DNA from 2 places in the Gordonia phosphorivorans genome. Region 2 is predicted to be linked to the other one. Evidence: riboswitches for the same ligand, from Rfam matches in the RefSeq annotation. Region 2 holds a riboswitch; the other holds the start of a gene.
What was found. A riboswitch is a leader RNA that binds a small molecule or an ion and turns the genes downstream of it on or off. The one in region 2 is predicted to bind S-adenosylmethionine.

Region 1: it holds a riboswitch for S-adenosylmethionine, as region 2 does, so the genes downstream of both, ACFFJD_RS07520 (aminotransferase class V-fold PLP-dependent enzyme) here and ACFFJD_RS12955 (bifunctional o-acetylhomoserine/o-acetylserine sulfhydrylase) in region 2, are expected to answer to the same signal.

Annotation. Positions count from the first base shown of each region.
Region 1 covers NZ_JBHLWV010000016.1:298,720-307,951, forward strand. The annotation lists gene dacB (D-alanyl-D-alanine carboxypeptidase/D-alanyl-D-alanine endopeptidase) at 1-447, opposite strand, end outside; gene ACFFJD_RS07515 (inorganic diphosphatase) at 617-1,096, shown strand; gene ACFFJD_RS07520 (aminotransferase class V-fold PLP-dependent enzyme) at 1,219-2,481, opposite strand; SAM riboswitch class IV at 2,499-2,612, opposite strand; gene ACFFJD_RS07525 (isochorismate synthase) at 2,806-3,879, shown strand; gene ACFFJD_RS07530 (O-succinylhomoserine sulfhydrylase) at 3,917-5,113, opposite strand; gene ACFFJD_RS07535 (rhodanese-like domain-containing protein) at 5,127-5,540, opposite strand; gene ACFFJD_RS07540 (Rv0361 family membrane protein) at 5,537-6,064, opposite strand; gene ACFFJD_RS07545 (FAD-dependent oxidoreductase) at 6,284-7,675, shown strand; gene ACFFJD_RS07550 (hypothetical protein) at 7,750-8,289, opposite strand; gene ACFFJD_RS07555 (FecCD family ABC transporter permease) at 8,500-9,232, shown strand, end outside.
Region 2 covers NZ_JBHLWV010000022.1:81,064-90,295, forward strand. The annotation lists gene trpS (tryptophan--tRNA ligase) at 1-282, opposite strand, end outside; gene ACFFJD_RS12945 (exodeoxyribonuclease III) at 305-1,138, opposite strand; gene ACFFJD_RS12950 (PE-PPE domain-containing protein) at 1,513-3,078, opposite strand; SAM riboswitch class IV at 3,333-3,445, shown strand; gene ACFFJD_RS12955 (bifunctional o-acetylhomoserine/o-acetylserine sulfhydrylase) at 3,507-4,808, shown strand; gene metX (homoserine O-acetyltransferase MetX) at 4,850-6,016, shown strand; gene ACFFJD_RS12965 (SRPBCC family protein) at 6,111-6,533, shown strand; gene ACFFJD_RS12970 (SDR family oxidoreductase) at 6,571-8,046, shown strand; gene ACFFJD_RS12975 (DUF3017 domain-containing protein) at 8,064-8,387, opposite strand; gene ACFFJD_RS12980 (bifunctional methylenetetrahydrofolate dehydrogenase/methenyltetrahydrofolate cyclohydrolase) at 8,384-9,232, opposite strand, start outside.

The DNA of each region.
Region 1 (9,232 bases), on a different contig from region 2:
CTGCACCGACAGCGTCGGGTCGACGGCGCCCACCAGGATCACCTGACCGTCCGGTCCGGCCACCACCTGCGTGCGCAGCCGCGCGTCGTGGTCCAGCTGCAGCAGGGCGGCCGCGGCGGTCAGGATCTTGGCGTTGGAGGCCGGGGTCCGCGGTTCGTCCGGCGACCGGCTCCACAGCGTCTGACCGGTCGACGGATCGGAGACCATGCCGGTGAGTTTGCCGAGGTCGCTGTCCTTGAGTCCGGCGCGCAGCTGGGCCGCGACGCCGCGGGCGGTGGGAGTGGGCGCGGAATCGTCGACCGGCAGGATGCTCGGATCCACGGTCGCCGCGGCGGGTTGGGCCGGGGTGCCCACCGGCACCGGCTCGGGCCGCAGGTAGTACCAGTTGTAGGCGAGGAACCCGCCGACGGCGAGCGCAGCGATCAGCAGCAGGCTCAACGCCGTCAGTAGAAACGCACGCCATCGACGTCGGCCGACTCTCGTCGTCGCCACAGGAATCCCTTCGGGTTCATCGCTACCCGCGCGCCACAACTTTCGGGCTGCCCGCGTGGGCCTGGTTGATCCCACAGTATCGTTGAGCCCTGATAAACCCCCGCAGACCAGAGGAGACGAACGTATGGAGTTCGAGGTCACCGTAGAAATCCCCAAGGGCACCCGTAACAAGTACGAGGTCGACCACGAATCGGGGAAGGTGTACCTGGACCGGTACCTCTACACCTCGATGGGCTACCCCGCCGATTACGGCTACATCGACCACACCCTCGGTGAGGACGGCGATCCGCTGGACGCGATGGTGCTGCTCACCGAATCGGTGTTCCCGGGCGTCATCGTGCGGGCCCGCATCGTGGGCATGTACACCATGACCGACGAGGCCGGCGGCGATGACAAGCTCCTCGCGGTGCCCGCCGGGGATCCCCGCTGGGATCACATCCAGGACATCGGCGACGTCGACGACTTCGAGCTCGGTGCCATCGCACACTTCTTCGAGCACTACAAGGACCTCGAGCCCGGCAAGGAGGTCACGCCCGGCGGTTGGGTCGGCAAGGCCGAGGCTGCGAAGGTGGCCCAGGAGGCCGTGGCCCGCTACCAGGGCTGACTCCGTCTCGTCAGCGACGAAAAGCGGCGCCCGGACACCGACCTCGGTCGGGTCCGGGCGCCGCTTTCTCGTGCCGGGACCGACTCCACGGCACTCGACCAACCCCTCGATGGCCGAAGCGTTCAGCCGACCCGCTCGGTCAGTTCGGTCAGGGCCACGAGCAGTCGGTCGATGTCGTCGGAGCTGGTGCCCAGGCCGAAGCTGACTCGCACCGCGCCCTCCGGGTAGCCGAGGCGGGTGAGCAGCGGGTGCGCGCAGAACTTGCCGTCGCGCACCCCGATGCCGTGGTGGGCGCTCAGGTATTCGGCCACCTCGCGCGCGGTGTGTCCGCGCACCGCGAAACCGGCGATCCCGACGCGGTCGTCGACGTCCTCGAAGATCTGCAGCGGAGTCACCGCCTCCAACGCCGCCAGCCCGCGGTCGAGTCGGGTCAGCAGATCGCGCTCGTGGTAACCGATCAGCTCGAAGCCCAGGCCCTTGATGGTGTCGGCGGCCGCGGCGATCGCCACCGCGCCCAGCACGTTGGGGCTGCCCGCCTCGTGGCGCGCGGCGCCGGTGTGCCAGTCGGTGCCCGCGTCCAGATCCACGTGCGCGGTGGCGCCGCCACCGGCCAGGTACGGCGCGGCGTCGTCGAGCCAGTCCGACCGTCCGATCAGCACACCCGCCCCGAACGGCGCGTACACTTTGTGCCCGGAGAAGACCAGGTAGTCGATGCCGTAGCTGGCCAAGGACACCGGTCGGTGCGCGACGAGCTGGGCACCGTCGATCAGGATGCGGGCGCCGTGCCGGTGCGCGAGCGCGGTCAGTGTGCGGAGGGGCAGCACCTCGCCGGTGACGTTCGAGGCCGCGGTGATCGCCAGCAGCGCGGCCGGCTTGCGGGACAGTTCCGCGTCGAGGGCGGCGAGGGTGTCGGCGAAGGTCGGCTGCGCGGTCACCACGCGGGCCCGCCCGGTGCGCTGCCACGGCAGCAGGTTGGCGTGGTGCTCGATGTCGAGGACCACCACGTCGCCGGGCACCGCGTGCGCGGCCAGGTTCAACGCGTCGGTGGTGTTCCGGGTGAACACGACGGTGTCGTCGGCGCGACCGCCGACGAAGCGTCGCACGGTCTCCCGGGCCTGCTCGTAGCGGGCGGTGGTGACCTGGGACAGGTGCCCGGCGCCGCGGTGCACGCTCGCGTACTGGCCGAGCGCCTCGGTGAAGGCCGCGGCCACATCGGTCAGGGCGGGGGCGCTGGCCGCGTAGTCGAAATTGGCATATCGCACCTGCGCACCCCCGGCGGTCGGCACGGTCTGCTCGGCGCCGACCACCGCGGCGAGCGCGGTGATGGCGGCGGTGTCGACCGACTCGGCGGTGTCGAGCACGGGGGTATCCAGCACAGCGGTCATGACAAAACTCCTCAGCGAATCCGCGCTTGCCGCGACCGGTCGGCCGACAGCCGGGTCGTCACCGGGAGCACCCCACCACGGTGGAGGGTTGCCGATCAGCCAGCCCGGGCTTGACGCTGATACTCGTGACCCGCCGACCACTGTGCCCTGTCGGCCCGGCGGGGGGCCACCATTAAACGCACCGCGAACTAAACCCTCCGCCCGCACCCATCGGTTTCGGTTCGTCCCGTCGCTGTCGGTTCGCCCCGTCGTTCCAGAGCGACGGGTGCACCCGAAACCGACGGCGCGACGGGGTCGACGCAACGCGTCGGTAATCTGGGTGGAGTGACCGATGCCGAGAGTTTTCTGCTGTCCCGACCGGCGGGCGCGGTGCGCGGGACCGGTGTGCGGGCTCGCTACGACTCGGTCGACGCGGCCCGCGCGGCCCTGCGCGACGGCGCACCCGTGGTCGCCGGTCTGCTGGCCTTCGACACCGCCGGCCCGGCCGCCCTGCTGACTCCCGACCGGTGGACCACCGACGCGGGACCGATCACGGCCCGCACTCCGGCCGCGATCCGACCGTCGCACGTGTGGATCACCCCGCCCGCCGAGCACCGCGACCGCGTGGCCGCGGCCCTCGCCGCCATCGAGGCCGGCCGCGCCGCCAAGGTGGTGCTGGCCCGGACGATGGAGGTCGGCTTCGACGCACCCCTCGACCCGCTCTCGATCGCCGGAGGTTTCGCCGCGGGCGCCCGCGATGCGGCGGTCTTCGCCGCGCAGGGTCCCGATGACCGCTGGCTGATCGGCGCCAGCCCGGAGCTGTTGGTCCGCAAGCAGGGCCGCGTGGTCACCTGTCACCCGTACGCCGGCTCCGCGGCCCGGTCCGCCGACCCCGAGCTCGATGCGGCGGCCGCGGCCTCGCTGAGCACCTCGGACAAGGATCTGCGCGAGCACGCCTTCGTGGTCGACGACCTGCGCGAACGCCTCGCCCCGCTCTGCGCGGAACTCAGTGCGCCCACCGCCCCGTCGCTGATGTCCACCGGCGAGATGTGGCATCTGGCCACGCCGATCCGCGGTGTCCTGCACGACGACTCGGTCACCGCGTTGGACCTGGCCGCCCGGCTCTCGCCGACCCCGGCCGTCGGTGGCACGCCGCGCGCCGCGGCGACCGCCCTGATCGCCGAGTTGGAGGGGACCCGCGAGTTCTACGGCGGCACCGTGGGCTGGTGCGACGATCGCGGCGACGGCGAATGGCTGGTGTCGATCCGCTGCCTGGAACTGGCGGCCGATCGGCGCGGCATCCGCACCTGGGCGGGCGGCGGTATCGTCACCGGTTCCGACCCGGAGGCCGAGGTGGCCGAGACCACGGCCAAGTTCCGCACGGTCCGTCGCGCGCTCGGCCTCGACGCCGCGGGCTGACCCCTCCCCGGCCGAGCGTCCCTCGGTCGAGCGTCCCTCAGCCGAGGGCCTGGTCGAGGTCCCGAATCAGGTCGTCGACGTTCTCCAAACCGACCGACAGCCGCACCATCGCATCCGTGAGCCCGATGGCCGCGCGACCGTCGGGACCCATCGCGCGGTGCGTGGTGGTGGCCGGGTGGGTGATCAGGCTCTTCGCATCGCCGAGGTTGTTGGAGATGTCGATCACCCGCAGGCCGTCGAGCACCTCGAAGGCGCGTTCCTTGGCGGTGCTGCCCGGCTGCTGCGCCAGCGCGAAGGTGATCACCGTGCCGCCGCCGGACATCTGCGCGCGCGCCAGTTCGTACTGCGGGTGCGAGGGCAGGAACGGGTACAGGGCGGTGGCCACGCGCGGATCGGCGTCGAGGAACTCGGCGATCCGCAAGGCGCTCGCCACCGACTGGTCCAGGCGCAGCTTCATCGTCTCCAGGCCCTTGAGCATCACCCAGGCGTTGAACGGGCTCAGCGCCGGTCCGGTGTGCCGCATCAGGTCGCGCACCGGCCCGTTGATGAACTCGCTGGTGCCGAGCACCGCGCCGCCCATCACGCGGCCCTGCCCGTCGATGTGCTTGGTGCCCGAGTAGACGATCACGTCGGCCCCCATCTCCGGGCCGCGCTGCAGCAGCGGGGTGGCGAAGACGTTGTCGAGGACCACCTGGGCGCCGGCGGCGTGCGCCAGCTCGGCCACCTTCCGCACGTCCACCAGCGTCTGCATCGGGTTCGACGGGGTCTCGAAGAACACGGCGTCGGTGGGCACCGACAGCGCCCGCTCCCACTGCTCCAGGTCTTCGCCGTCGACGAACACGGTCTCCACGCCCCAGGCCGGCAGGATCTCGCTGCACACCACGAAGCACGAGCCGAACAGGCTGCGTGCGGCCACCAGCCGGCTGCCCTTCTTCAGCAGTGCGCCGAGCGCCACGAAGACCGCGGCCATCCCGCTGGCGGTGGCGAAGGCCGCTTCGGTGCCTTCGATCTGGCGGAGCCGCTCGGTGAACATCTCCACCGTCGGGTTGCCGTACCGGGAGTAGACGAAGCGCTTGTCCTCCCCGGTGAAGGCGCGTTCGGCGGCGGCCGCCGAGTCGTACACGTAGCCGCTGTTGAGGAAGAGAGCCTCGGAGGTCTCGAAGAACCCCGACCGCATCGTCCCCCCGCGGACCGCGATGGTCTCCGGCGATACCCATTCGGGCAGGTCACTCATCGATGCTCCCCTTCTACTGTTGACGCCACGGCAGGCCGCTCGCGCGCCAGCCCGTGGATCCGCGGTGCCCCTCCTCGTCCAGGGCTCCTTCGAATCCGTCAAGAATGTTGTACGCCTGCCCGATTCCGGCCGCGGTGGCGGCCTCGGCCGCGCCGATCGAGCGCGCCCCGGAGCGGCACAGCAGCAGCAGCTCGGCATCGTCGGCCACGCCGGCCTCCCGCAGCTGCTCCACGAACCGAGTGTTCGGCGCCCCGCCGGGGAAGCCGATCCACTCGATGAGCACGGCCTGCTTGCCGAGCACGGTCAGGTCCGGCACACCGACGAAGGACCACTCCGCCTGCGTCCGGCAGTCCACCAGCACCGCCCGCGGGTTGCTCTCCAAGCGCGCCCAGGCCTCCTGCGGGGTCACATCACCGGCGTAGCTCATGCGTCGCACACCTTCCATTCGTCGCCCTGCCGGATCACCGTCAGGTCGGTCGTCTGCTTCTCGTTGGAGGTCTTCTCCCGGTGCCAGTTGACGGCCACCGTGGCCACGTCGCCCTGGATCTGCACCGCCATGTCCGGAATCACGATCGGCCCCTGCGCATCGCGGGCCTTGCGGTTCTCGTCGGCGAACTCGGTGGCCGTCGGGAAGTCCGCGGCCTCCAGGTCGGCCGCGCAGTGCGCCTCGCGGTACTGGCCGTAGTTGAGGGAGTTGCGCGCGGTGAACGCATCGTTGACCGCGTGCTGCACCTTGGTCGAATCGCTGAGCCGCTCGGCGGGCGGATCGATCAGGGCCACCCCGGCGACCACGGCCACCAGCAGGACCACGAATCCCAGTGCGACCAGGAAGGGCCACCGACTGCGGCCGGGGTCGTCGTCGCCGAACTCCGCGGCCATCGACTCCGGATAGCCGTCCGGGGTGTACTTCGGATTCGGATGGTCGGCGCCGCCGGGGCTCTGGTCACTCATGGACCGATTCTATCGAGCGTCCACACCCGACGACCTGCCCGGTGGTCATAGACGCCGCCGTCGCGTGCCGCCCAATAGCGCAGCGCGGATCGCGAAGTCAAGGGTTTGCCGCAGTTTCGGTATTAGTGAGGGCAGCCTCAGTGGAAATTTTGGTGCTGACTCACCAGCGCATACCGTGGAAGTACCACACGTTCTTTCAGCTGAGGAAGCGACTGACCAATGAGTGACAACAGCCGCCCGCTGCGCGTAGCGATCGTCGGAGCCGGCCCCGCCGGCATCTACTGTGCCGACGCCCTGATGAAGTCGGAGACGGCCGCGGCACGCGGGGTCAGCATCGACCTGTACGAGCGCATGCCCGCGCCGTTCGGCCTGATCCGCTACGGCGTCGCGCCCGACCATCCGCGCATCAAGGGCATCATCACCGCCCTGCACAAGGTGCTCGACAAGCCGCAGGTGCGCCTGCTGGGCAACATCGACTACGGCACGGACATCACGCTGGCCGACCTGAAGACCCACTACGACGCGGTCGTCTTCTCCACCGGCGCCACCGACGACCGGGAACTCAAGATCCCGGGCGTCGATCTGGACGGCAGCTACGGCGCCGCCGAGTTCGTCGCCTGGTACGACGGCCACCCGGACTTCCCGCGCGAATGGCCGCTGGAGGCGGAGAAGGTCGCCGTGATCGGCGTCGGCAACGTCGCCCTCGACGTGGCCCGCGTGCTGGCCAAGACCGGCGACGAGCTGCTGCCCACCGAGATCCCGGACAACGTGTACCAGGGACTCAAGGCCAACAAGGCCGTCGAAGTGCACGTCTTCGGTCGACGCGGCCCCGCCCAGGCCAAGTTCACGCCGCTCGAACTCAAGGAACTCGACCACTCGCCGAACATCGAGGTGGTGGTGAACCCCGAGGACATCGAGTACGACGAGGGTTCGGCCGTGGCGCGCCGCGCCTCGAAGATCACCGACCAGGTCGCGACGATCATCGAGAACTACGCCATTCACGAGCCCAAGACCGGCGCCATCCACAAGCTGTTCCTGCACTTCTTCGAGAGCCCGGTGGAGATTCTCGGCGAAGACGGCAAGGTGGTGGGTCTGCGGACCGAACGCACCGAGCTCGACGGCACCGGCAACGTCAAGGGCACCGGACGGACCACCGACTGGGAGCTCGGCGCCGTGTACCGCGCCGTGGGCTACCTCTCGGACAATCTGCCCGAGATCCCGTTCGACTCGCAGGCCGGCGTGATCCCCAACGAGGCCGGCCGGATCTTCGACGAGGGCGCGCACCTGGCCGGGATGTACACCACCGGGTGGATCAAGCGCGGGCCCGTCGGCCTGATCGGCCACACCAAGGGCGACGCCAACGAGACGGTCGAATGCCTGGTGGAGGACATGGTCAACGACGTCCTGAACGTCCCGACCGCGCCCGGCGAGGACGCCGTGATCGCGCTGCTGGAGAGCCGACAGATTCCGTTCACCACGTGGGACGGCTGGAACCGCCTCGACGAGTACGAGCGGGGCCTCGGCGCCGCCGAGGGCCGCGACCGAAAGAAGGTCGTCGAGCGTCACGAGATGCTGGCCGCCTCCGAGCCGCACAAGGTCGCCAAGAGCTGACCGTCTTTCTACGAGAACGGACCGCCCCATTCGGGGCGGGCCGTTTTTAGGCTCGGTTCAGCGAATCACCGGTGTCAGTTGACTCCGGGGATCTGCGGGGCACGAGGGTCGTCGACACCGCCGCCGGAGAGCAGTGCCTGGGCCCCACCGTCGGCGTTCGGCTTCTCACCGCGCGGGATCTCCTTCAGGTTCCACCAGAAGCCGGCGTTGTCGAGCAGGTTCTCCTGGTAGTCGGAGATCGCCCAGCCAGCGATCGACGACGGGAAGCAGCCCGGCCAGACGGTCTTGATCTCGAGCGAGCGCGGAACCTTCTTGTCTCCGACCTTGCCGGTCGAGGACAGGGTGGGCGCGAACTTCCGGGGACCGTTGACTTCCTGCAGCGTCACGTTCTTGAAGGTGCCGTTCTCCGCGGTCACGCGGAGGACGCGCGTCATGTTCCAGATGCCCTTGGTCCACGGCTGGCCCGGCTGCATGCCGAACTGGCAGGTCACTGCTCCGGTGACGCGGAGGTTCGGCACAGCGGCCTCGGCAGGCGCGGCGGCCATCAGGGTGCCAGCGCCGATCGAACCGGCTGCGGTCACCGCGACGGCGGCGCGAGTGAGAATCTTCTTCATGATCATGGCCTTTCGTATAGTCCGTAGGACTCGGATAGTCAGTCATCAAGCGATGCGAACTCAGCGTTCCCCAACGCGACGCCCCACATCTTGCGTAACAGGGCCTTCACCCTATTCACAAGGTCATATCGGAGTCTGTGCCGTGAAACGTTACGGAGCGCAAGCACCCCGACGACCACACCGCCCACTACTTAGGTAAGCTTTACCTTCATGACTAGGGCGGGTGGGGCGCTGCTTCTCGCAGCGATGCTGGCCGCATTGTGCGTGGTCTCGCTGGCTGTGGGGTCCGGGGTGGGACCGCACGACGTGCCGTACTCCACCGTCGTCGACGGTCTGCTCCACCGCGATCGCGTCGACCCCGATCTGCTCACCCTGCTCGACGGCCGGCTCACGCGCACCGCCCTCGGCCTGCTGGCGGGCCTCGCGCTCGGGTCCGCCGGAGCCTTGACTCAGGGCCACACGCGTAACCCCCTCGCCGACCCGGGTCTGCTCGGCATCAACGCGGGCGCCGCCTGCGCGGTGGTGATCGGCGTCTTCGTCTTCGGCAGCACCGGCACCCTGGCGAACGCGGTGGCCGCGCTCCTCGGCGCCGGGCTGGCCGCGATCGGGGTCTTCGCGCTGGCCAACCTGTCCGGCGGCACCCCGCTGACCCTGCTGCTGGCCGGCACCGGACTGACCGCCTTCCTCATGGCGGTGACGTCGGCGATCGTGCTCAGCGACGGCGCCACCCTGGACGTGTGGCGCACCTGGAACGTCGGTGCGCTGGCCGGACGCGGCACCGATGTCCTCACCACCGCGCTCCCCTTCCTCGTCGCCGGCCTGGTGCTGGCGCTGGCCGGCGGCTGGTTCCTCAACCTGCTGAGCCTGGGCGACGACATGGCGACGGCGCTGGGCGGACGGGTCTGGCTGATCCGCCTCTCCGGCATGGCCACGATCACGCTGC
Region 2 (9,232 bases):
CTCCGGGATGTGCGACTGGACGTAGATCGTCGAGCGCTCCGGGTCCACGCCGAGGGCCAGCAGCTGCGCCACACTGCGCAGGGTGCGTTCGCGCAGTTGCGCGGGGTCCTGCGGCATGGTGATCGCGTGCATGTCGGGGATGAAGTAGAACGCCTCGTCGAAGTCGTCCTGCAGGGCCACCCACTGTCGTACCGCACCCAGGTAGTTACCGAGGTGGAACGAGTCGCTGGTCGGCTGGATTCCGGACAGGACTCGGCGCGGCCGAGTGGTGGGAGTGGTCATGTCAGCCATTCTCGCAAACCCGTCAGCGCGCGAAACGAGCGGTCACCGGTGCGTGATCAGACCAGCGCAGGTCGTACGCGTCGGCCCGGTCCACCCACACCCGTTCGACGGCGCCGGCCAGCCCCGGGGTGGTCAGGTGGTAGTCGATGCGCCAGCCCGCGTCGTTGTCGAAGGCCTTCCCGCGCCACGACCACCAGGCGTAGGGGCCGGCTACGTCACCGTGGTGCTCACGCGCCACGTCGGTCCAGCCGGCGGCCAGCCGCTTGGCCACCCATTCGCGCTCGTGCGGCAGGAAACCCGCGTTCTTCAGGTTGCCCTTCCAATTCTTGATGTCGCGCTCGTCGGGGGCGATGTTCCAGTCGCCGGCCACCACCACGTTGCCGCCGGCGCCGAGCAGGTCGTCGAGGTAGGGGCCGAAGTCGTCGAGGAAACGCACCTTCTCGTCGTGCTTCTCGATGTCCTTGGGGTTCTCGGTGCGCGCGGCCCCGGACGGCACGTAGACGCTGGCCACGGTGATCGCCTCGGTGCCGCTGCCGAAGTCGGCCTCGAGGTAGCGGCCGAGTCCGTCGAACTCGTCGCTGCCGAAGCCGATGCGGACCGCGGCCGGCTCGGTCTTGGAGAGGACGCCGACGCCGGATCGCCCGGCCACCGACGACTCGGCCATGACCAGGTGCCAGCCCGCTTCCAGCGCCGGGGCCAGCGCGGTCCGCGCGATCTTCTCCGAGGCCCGGATCTCCTGCAGCAGGACCACGTCGGGGTCGGCCTCGGTCAGCCACGGCAGCATGCCGAGGTTGCGCTCGTTGCGCTGCTTCACCGCCGCCCGAACACCGTTGACGTTGACACTGGCGACGGTCATCGATGCGCTTTTCACAGCACAGCAGCCTATCGGGGAGCGGCTGACTCGACCCGGTCGGGGTTGGCCGACATGAGGCCGAAATGTCTTCCCATGAAAGGGACCATCACCGGTCACGGAAGAACAGAATTCGCCGACGCCGACCATTCGGCACGGGCGGCAGGGGTGTTCTGCGACCAACCCCTGGCCAACGGCACCACGACGACCATCACCTCGCCGCGTCGTGCACACGCATATCCCGGAGACCATCAATGAGATCGTCTGGGTGCGGGAATTCTTTCCCGGGTGGGCAGACTATCTGACCGCCGTGGCGCACGGTGCACACTTGACGGCCACCGAAACGACGCCGAGGGCCCCGGAGCGGCCGACGGCGCCCGTCAAGCAGCGGGCGCCGCCGGTACCGCTTCGGAGAGTCGGACCTCCGGTTCCTGCCTCGTCGAGGGCTCCGCGGGTTCGGCTGCCGGGTCGTCGGACAGTTCCGGGGACGGAATCTCCGCGTCGGCTACCGCGACCGACGGCCGGGAGGTCGACGGGCTCGGCACCGGCGCCGGCGCCGGAGTGAGCAGGGTGTTCGGCTCCGACGACGGCTCGTCGGCCGCCACGGCGACGAGATCCGGGGTGCGGGTCGACCCATCGGTGTCGACCCCGTCCCGCACCGCCTTCACGGATTCACCGACCCAATGCTCGACGAAGCGCAGCGGCATGGCCGCGATCGAGACGGCGCTGCCCACCAGTCCACCGAGGCCGCCCAGGACAGCGGGCAGATTCACCTCGCGCAGCCCGGTGACGATGTCGGAGAACAGCAGCGCGCTGGGGAGGTAGCCGCCGTAGCCGAGCTGCGGCAGCTCCGGCAGCAGTTTCAGCACCGGCGTCACCAGCGGTTGCAGGTCCGACAGGTTGGCGTGCGGAAAGAGCCCGTTCAGATTCGGCCGCAGGGCGAGGAAGTCGATCACCTCGCGCGGGGCCAGGCCGAGAGCGGCCCGCACCCGGTTCACCCCGTCCTGCCGGACACCGCTGAGCGCCGATTTCGCCGGAATCAGGCAGTCGACGGTGCCGGTGCCGCCCTGCGCCGCGACCGCAGGCGTCGCCGCGCACGTCCAGGTGTTCGCGTCGGTCACCGGCCGCCACATGCGCCACGGGTAGTACGCGTGCTTGGTGAAGTAGCCGAGTAGAGCGTCGAGCGCGCCGAGCGGATCGTGCAGCGGGTCCGGCATGTCGCAGATCGCGTCACCGGCCACGCAGAAGCTGACCACCGGAATGCTCCCGAAGCCGCCCTCGCGCGCCCCGCGCATCGTGAGCCCGGGGAGAAGCCCGAGGATCGACTGCTCGATGCCCCGCCCGCTCTCCGGACCGTCCCGGCGCGGGTCGGAGTACAGCTCGCCGCTCAGGCCTTCGTCGGTGATCCAGTACTCCTGCCCACCCGGGTCGACCACCTTCCGGTAGGTCACCCCGTCGACGGTCCGAGTCTGCGTCGACGTCGCGACCGCGTTGAGTACGTCGCCGGCGATGCGCGCGCCCTGGGAGTAGCCGACCACGGTGACGGGCTTGCCCGGGCATGCGGCCTGATACTCGGCGATGGCGGCCACCGTGGCCGCGGTGCCTCGACGGACATCGTCGTCGTAGCCGACGGAGCCGACCGGCCACAGTTCGGTGGGGAACTCGGGGGTGATCACCCGGTAGGCGCCGGCCCCGGCGTACGGACTGGCCGGATTGTCGGTGTTGTTGGCGTTCTTGCCCGTGTACCGCTGCTTGGCGCCGACCAGGTGGTTGGCCCCGACGTCGTTGGTGCCGGCGACGGCGATCAACGCCCCGCCGCCGCAGTCGGCCGGGTCGGCGTGCACCCCGCCGATCGCCGCGGGTATCGCCCCGGCGCCGATGACCGCCCCCGCGACGGTCACGACCACGGCCCGTCGCGCCCGCACCTGCCACCTCGACATCGTCATCGCGGTTCGCCCCCCGGCTGCTGGAATCTCGAGGCCGGACGGCCTCGGTGCCCATCTTCCGATGATCTGGGTCGCGGCGTAAGCACCCATTCGGGGGACTCGGCCCCGCATCCCGCCCCGCACCTGCGCGAATACCGGTTCTCGGCGCGCTTCCGGCGGTCCCTTACCAGAACTGTGCGCCCGGGACAGAGTTACGCTCACGGCGCTCCCTGGTGTTACCGGTGTCCTTCGATGGTGCTATATCCTGAGGCACAGGTCATGAGTGTCAGCGTCAAGCCCCGGCTCGCTGAACGGCAACCCTCCAACCGCGGTGGGGTGCTCCGGGTGATGACCTGGTCGTCACACACCGCGGCGACAAGCGCGGGTCCGAGGGTCGGACCCCTACCGGGCACCTGCCCGGCCGACCGAAAGAAAGTGATCTGACGTCTATGTCTGACGCCAACAAGTGGAGCTTCGAGACCCTTCAGGTGCACGCCGGGCAGACCGTCGGCGACACCAAGGCCCGGGCCTTGCCGATCTTCCAGACCACCTCCTTCGTCTTCGACGACACCGACCACGCCGCGAACCTGTTCGCCCTGGCCGAGCCGGGCAACATCTACACGCGCATCATGAACCCGACCCAGGACGCGGTCGAGCAGCGTCTGGCCGCCCTGGGCGGCGGCGTCGCCGCCCTCCTGCTGGCCTCCGGACAGGCCGCGACCACCTACGCGATCCAGAACATCGTCGAGAACGGCGGCCACGTCGTCTCCAGCCCGCGGATCTACGGCGGCACCTACAACCTCTTCGCGCACACGCTGCCGAAGTTCGGTATCCAGGTCTCGTTCGTCGAGAACCCGGACGACCCGGAGTCGTGGCGCGCGGCCATCCAGCCGAACACCCGCGCCGTCTTCGGTGAGTCGATCGCCAATCCGCACAACCAGATCCTGGACGTCGAGGCGATCGCCGAGGTCGCGCACAGCGCCGGCCTGCCGTTCATCGTCGACAACACCGTCGCGACGCCGTACCTGTTCAACCCGCTCGCCCACGGCGCCGACATCGTGGTGCACTCGGCCACCAAGTACATCGGCGGCCACGGCACCTCCATCGGCGGTGTCATCATCGACGGCGGCATCTTCGACTGGCGGGTCGAGCGCGACGGCGAGAGCCTGTTCCCGGGCTTCACCGTGCCCGACCCCAGCTACGGCGGCGTGGTGTACGCCGACCTCGGCGCCCCGGCCTACGCCCTCAAGGCGCGCGTGCAGTTGCTGCGTGACACCGGCTCGGCCATCTCGCCGTTCAACGCCTTCCTGCTGGCCCAGGGCATCGAGACCCTGAGCCTGCGCGTGGAGCGTCACGTGGCGAACGCACAGAAGGTGGCCGCGTACCTCGAGGCCCATCCGCAGGTCGAGTCGGTCACCTACGCCGGACTGGAGTCCTCGCCGTACTACGAGCTCGGCCAGAAGCTCATGCCGAAGGGCCAGGGTGCGGTGCTCGGCTTCGAGATCGTCGGCGGCAAGGAGTCCGGCCGCAAGTTCGTCGACTCGCTGGAACTGCACAGCCATGTCGCCAACATCGGCGACGTCCGCTCCCTGGTGATCCAGCCCGCCACCACCACCCACAGCCAGCTGAGCGACGAGGAGCTGACCGCCGCCGGCATCAGCCCCGGTCTGATCCGCTTGGCGGTGGGCATCGAGAACATCGACGACATCCTCGCCGACCTCGATACGGGCTTCGCGGCCGCTAAGGGCTAGGACACAGCAGCCGTGAATCGTCAGTCGAACGGAGTCGCGCCGTGTCGGTGAGTATCGACGCGACCACGACGATCAGCGACCCCGACTGGACCAGTGGTCCGGACGGGTCGCTGGTCGACGTCTCGATCGGCGACCTCGAGCTGGAGTCGGGGCGGCGGCTCGCGGACGTGACCGTCAACTTTCAGCGCTGGGGCACCCCCAACGCACGACGGGACAACATCGTCCTCGCACTGCACGCCCTGACCGGTAATTCTCACGTCACCGGCCCGCCGGACGACCGTTTCTCGATGGTCGGCTGGTGGGACGGGCTGGTGGGTCCGGGGCAAGCCGTCGACACCGATGAATGGTGCGTCGTCGCCCCGAATGCGATCGGCGGCTGTTTCGGGTCCACCGGTCCGGGCAGCATCGCACCGGACGGTGAGCCGTGGGGCTCCCGTTTCCCGCGGCTGACCGTCCGCGATCTGGTCGCCGCCGAACTCCGGGCCTTCGAGTCCCTGGGCATCACGCGCTTCGCGGCGGTGACCGGCGGCTCCATGGGCGGTGCCCGGGCGCTGGAATGGCTCGTCTCGCACCCAGAGCGGTGCGATTCCGGGCTGGTGCTCGCGGTGGGTGCCCGCGCCTCGGCAGACCAGATCGGCACGCAGACCACGCAGATCGCTGCCATCACCGCCGATCCCGACTGGCAGGGCGGCGACTACTACGGCTCCGGTCGCGCACCGATGACCGGTATGGGCATCGCCCGCCGCATCGCGCACCTCTGCTACCGCAGCGACGGCGAACTCGACGAGCGCTTCGAGAACAAGCCCCAGGGCGACGAGAAACCGCTGCTCGACGGCCGGTACGCCGTCGCCAGCTACCTCGAATACCAGGCCGACAAACTCAAGCGGCGGTTCGATCCGGGGGCCTACGTGGCCCTCACCGACGTCCTCAACAGCCACGACATCGGGCGCGGACGCGGCGGTGTGGCCGCTGCCCTCAACTCCTGCACCGTGCCGACCATCGTCGTGGGCATCGACTCCGACCGGCTGTACCCGCTGTATCAGCAGGCGGAGCTGGCCGCCGAGCTGGGCAACTGCGTCGACGGCTTACAGGTGGTCCACTCCACCGCCGGTCACGACGGCTTCCTCACGGAGCGTGAGCCGATCGGTGAGCTTCTGGCGCGCACCATGGATGTGGCGCGGCGACAGCGCGACGCCGACCCCGCCTGACGCTGGCGCTGTCGAGGAGGCCCACCCGCGCACCCATCCGGTGCGCTGCGGACTCCGAATAGCTCTCGACAGAAAGGGCTCTTTTGTGATCGACATGCAGCGCAACGTACCCACCGCGGCACCCCCGGCAGCGGTCTTCGAATACCTCGCCGACTTCCGCAACACTGAGCAGTGGGATCCCGGCACCATCCGTACGGTGCGGACCACCGGCGACGGCGGGGTCGGCACCCGCTACGCCAACACCTCCGAGTTCATGGGGCGCACCAGCGAGCTGACCTACGAGGTGATCGACCTGGTCCCGGGCCGGTCGATCCGGCTCCGGGGCGAGAACCACGCCCTCATCGCCCACGACACCATCAGCGTGGCCGAGCGCGGTGACGGCTCGGTGGTCACCTACCACGTGCAGTTCGACTTCCAGGGCCGACTGCGCTGGGCCGAGCCGCTCCTGCGCCTGGGTGTGCGCCGGCTGCTCGACAAGGGCGCGACGAGCATGAGCCGGGCGTTGGCCCGCCTCTGATCCTCATCGCCCGTCCAGATCGAGGTGAGGAGAAGCGATGACTGAGACCGAAGCCACCGGACTGCGGGTGTTGGTCACCGGCGCCACCGGATACATCGGCGGCCGTCTGGCGCCGCGGCTGCTCGCGGCCGGGCACCGGGTCCGCGCGCTGGCCCGGGATCCGGCCAAGATCAGCGATGTGCCGTGGTCCGCGGACGTCGAAGTGATGCGCGGCGACCTGAGCGACCCGGCTTCTCTCGACGCCGCCTGCCGGGACATCGACGTGGTGTACTACCTGGTCCATTCGATGGCCGGCGGCGGCGATTTCGCCGACGCCGAACGACGCGGTGCGCAGAACATGGCGGCCGCCGCGCGCCGGGCCGGGGTCGACCGCATCGTCTACCTCGGTGGCCTGCACCCGGCCGCCGAGCAGCTGTCCACGCACCTGGAGTCCCGGCGGCAGGTGGGGCAGATCCTCCTCGATTCCGGGGTGCCCACCTTGGTGCTGCAGGCGGGAGTGGTGATCGGGTCGGGGTCGGCGTCGTTCGAGATGATCCGCCACCTGGCCGACCGGCTGCCGGTGATGACCACTCCGCGCTGGGTGAACAACCGCATTCAGCCGATCGCGATCCGCGACGTGCTGCACTATCTGCTGGCCGCGGCCACCGCGCCACTGCCGCGCAGCCGGGCCTTCGACATCGGCGGGCCCGACGTGCTGCGGTACGGAGAGATGCTGCAGGTGTACGCCGATGTGGCGGGCCTGCGCCGCCGGCGGATCTTGGTCCTCCCGGTGCTGACACCGACGCTCGCCGGGCTGTGGATCGGGCTGGTGACCCCGATACCGCCGGCGCTGGGACGGGCCCTGATCGAGTCGTTGCGGACCGACGCGGTGGTCGCCGAGAGTGATATCGACGAGGTGATCGCACCGCCGGACGGCGGTACCACCGGCTACCGGGAGGCCGTCGCTTTGGCGCTGGCCCGTATGGAGAACGGCGAGGTGGAGACGACGTGGACCAACGCGTCACCGACGCGGGCGCCGTCCGATCCCCTGCCCTCGGACCCGGACTGGGCCGGGAAGGTGGTGCACACCGACCACCGCAGTCTGATCTGCGATGCCCCGATCGAGCAGGTATGGCGCGTGGTCGAGGGTATCGGTGGGGAACATGGCTGGTACTCGTTCCCGCTGGCCTGGACCGTGCGGGGCTGGCTCGACCGGCTCACCGGAGGGGTCGGGTTGGCGCGCGGGCGGCGCGACCCGCAGGTGTTGTACACCGGCGAGGCCCTGGACTTCTGGCGGGTCGAACGCATCGAGCGCCCTCGACTGCTGCGGTTGCGCGCGGAGATGCGGACACCGGGCGGCGCATGGCTGGAGTGGGAACTGGAGCCGCGCCCCGGCGGCACCACGCTGCTGCGTCAGCGGGCGGTCTTCTTTCCGAAGGGACTCGCCGGGCAGCTGTACTGGTACGCATTGGTGCCGTTCCACGGGATCATCTTCACCGGCATGATCGCCAACATCGCGGGCGCCGCGGACTGAGCCCCGGGAGGCCGGGCCTACAGCTGGTCGCCCGTACCCAGCGAGTCGATCGACGTGGCCAGCCAGATCACCAGCAGGCCCATGGACGTGAGCGCGCCGATGTCGAACGGTCGGCTCCGGACCTGCAGCAGACCCGCCCGGTCGGTGGGCAGCAAGGTGCGCAGCAGGGCGCCGAGCAGGAGCGCGGCGCCGAAGGCCACGCTGCCGCGGCGCCAGCGGTCGAACAGCACCAGGATCGCGGCCACCACGACCACAGCCATCACCGCGAAGAACGGGATCTGGCGGACCACGCGCTGCCATCGCCGCGCGCGGCGCAGCGAGTCGACCTCGTACGCGGTCACTGCGCGCGCGCCGCCAGCTGCGCCTCGGCCCGTTCGACGACGTTCACCAGCAGGAACGCCCGCGTCAGCGGGCCCACGCCGCCGGGATTCGGGGACACCGCACCGGCGACCTCCCAGACGTCCGGAGCCACGTCGCCGAGCAGTCCGTCGGGCCCGCGGCTCACACCGACGTCGATCACGGCGGCGCCCGGCTTCACCATGTCGGCGGTGATCAGGTGGGCCACGCCGGCGGCCGCGATCACGATGTCGGCCCGGCGCACCTCGGCGGCCAGGTCGCGCGTGCCGGTGTGGCACAGCGTCACGGTGGCGTTCTCACTGCGGCGGGTCAGGAGCAGGCCGATCGGGCGACCGATCGTGATGCCGCGGCCCACCACGACGACGTGCGCGCCGTCGAGCTCGATGTCGTAGCGACGCAGCAGATGCACCACACCGCGCGGCGTGCACGGCAGGGTGGCGTCTTGGCCGATCACCAGTCGACCCAGGTTGATCGGGTGCAGACCGTCGGCGTCCTTCTCCGGAGCGATCCGCTCGAGTGCGGCGTTCTCGTCGAGATGCTTGGGCAGCGGCAGCTGCACGATGTATCCGGTGCAGGCCGGGTCGGCGTTCAGTTCGTCGATCGCGGCGTTGAGCTGTTCGGTGGTCGCGTCCGCGGGCAGGTCGCGGCGGATCGACGCGACGCCGACCTTGGCACAGTCGGCGTGCTTGCCCTTGACGTAGGAGTGCGAGCCGGGATCGTCGCCCACCAGAATGGTGCCGAGTCCGGGCGCGATGCCCGCCTCACGCAATGCGTCAACGCGTTGGGAGAGGTCGGTGAAGATCTCGTCGCGGGTGGTTTTGCCGTCCAG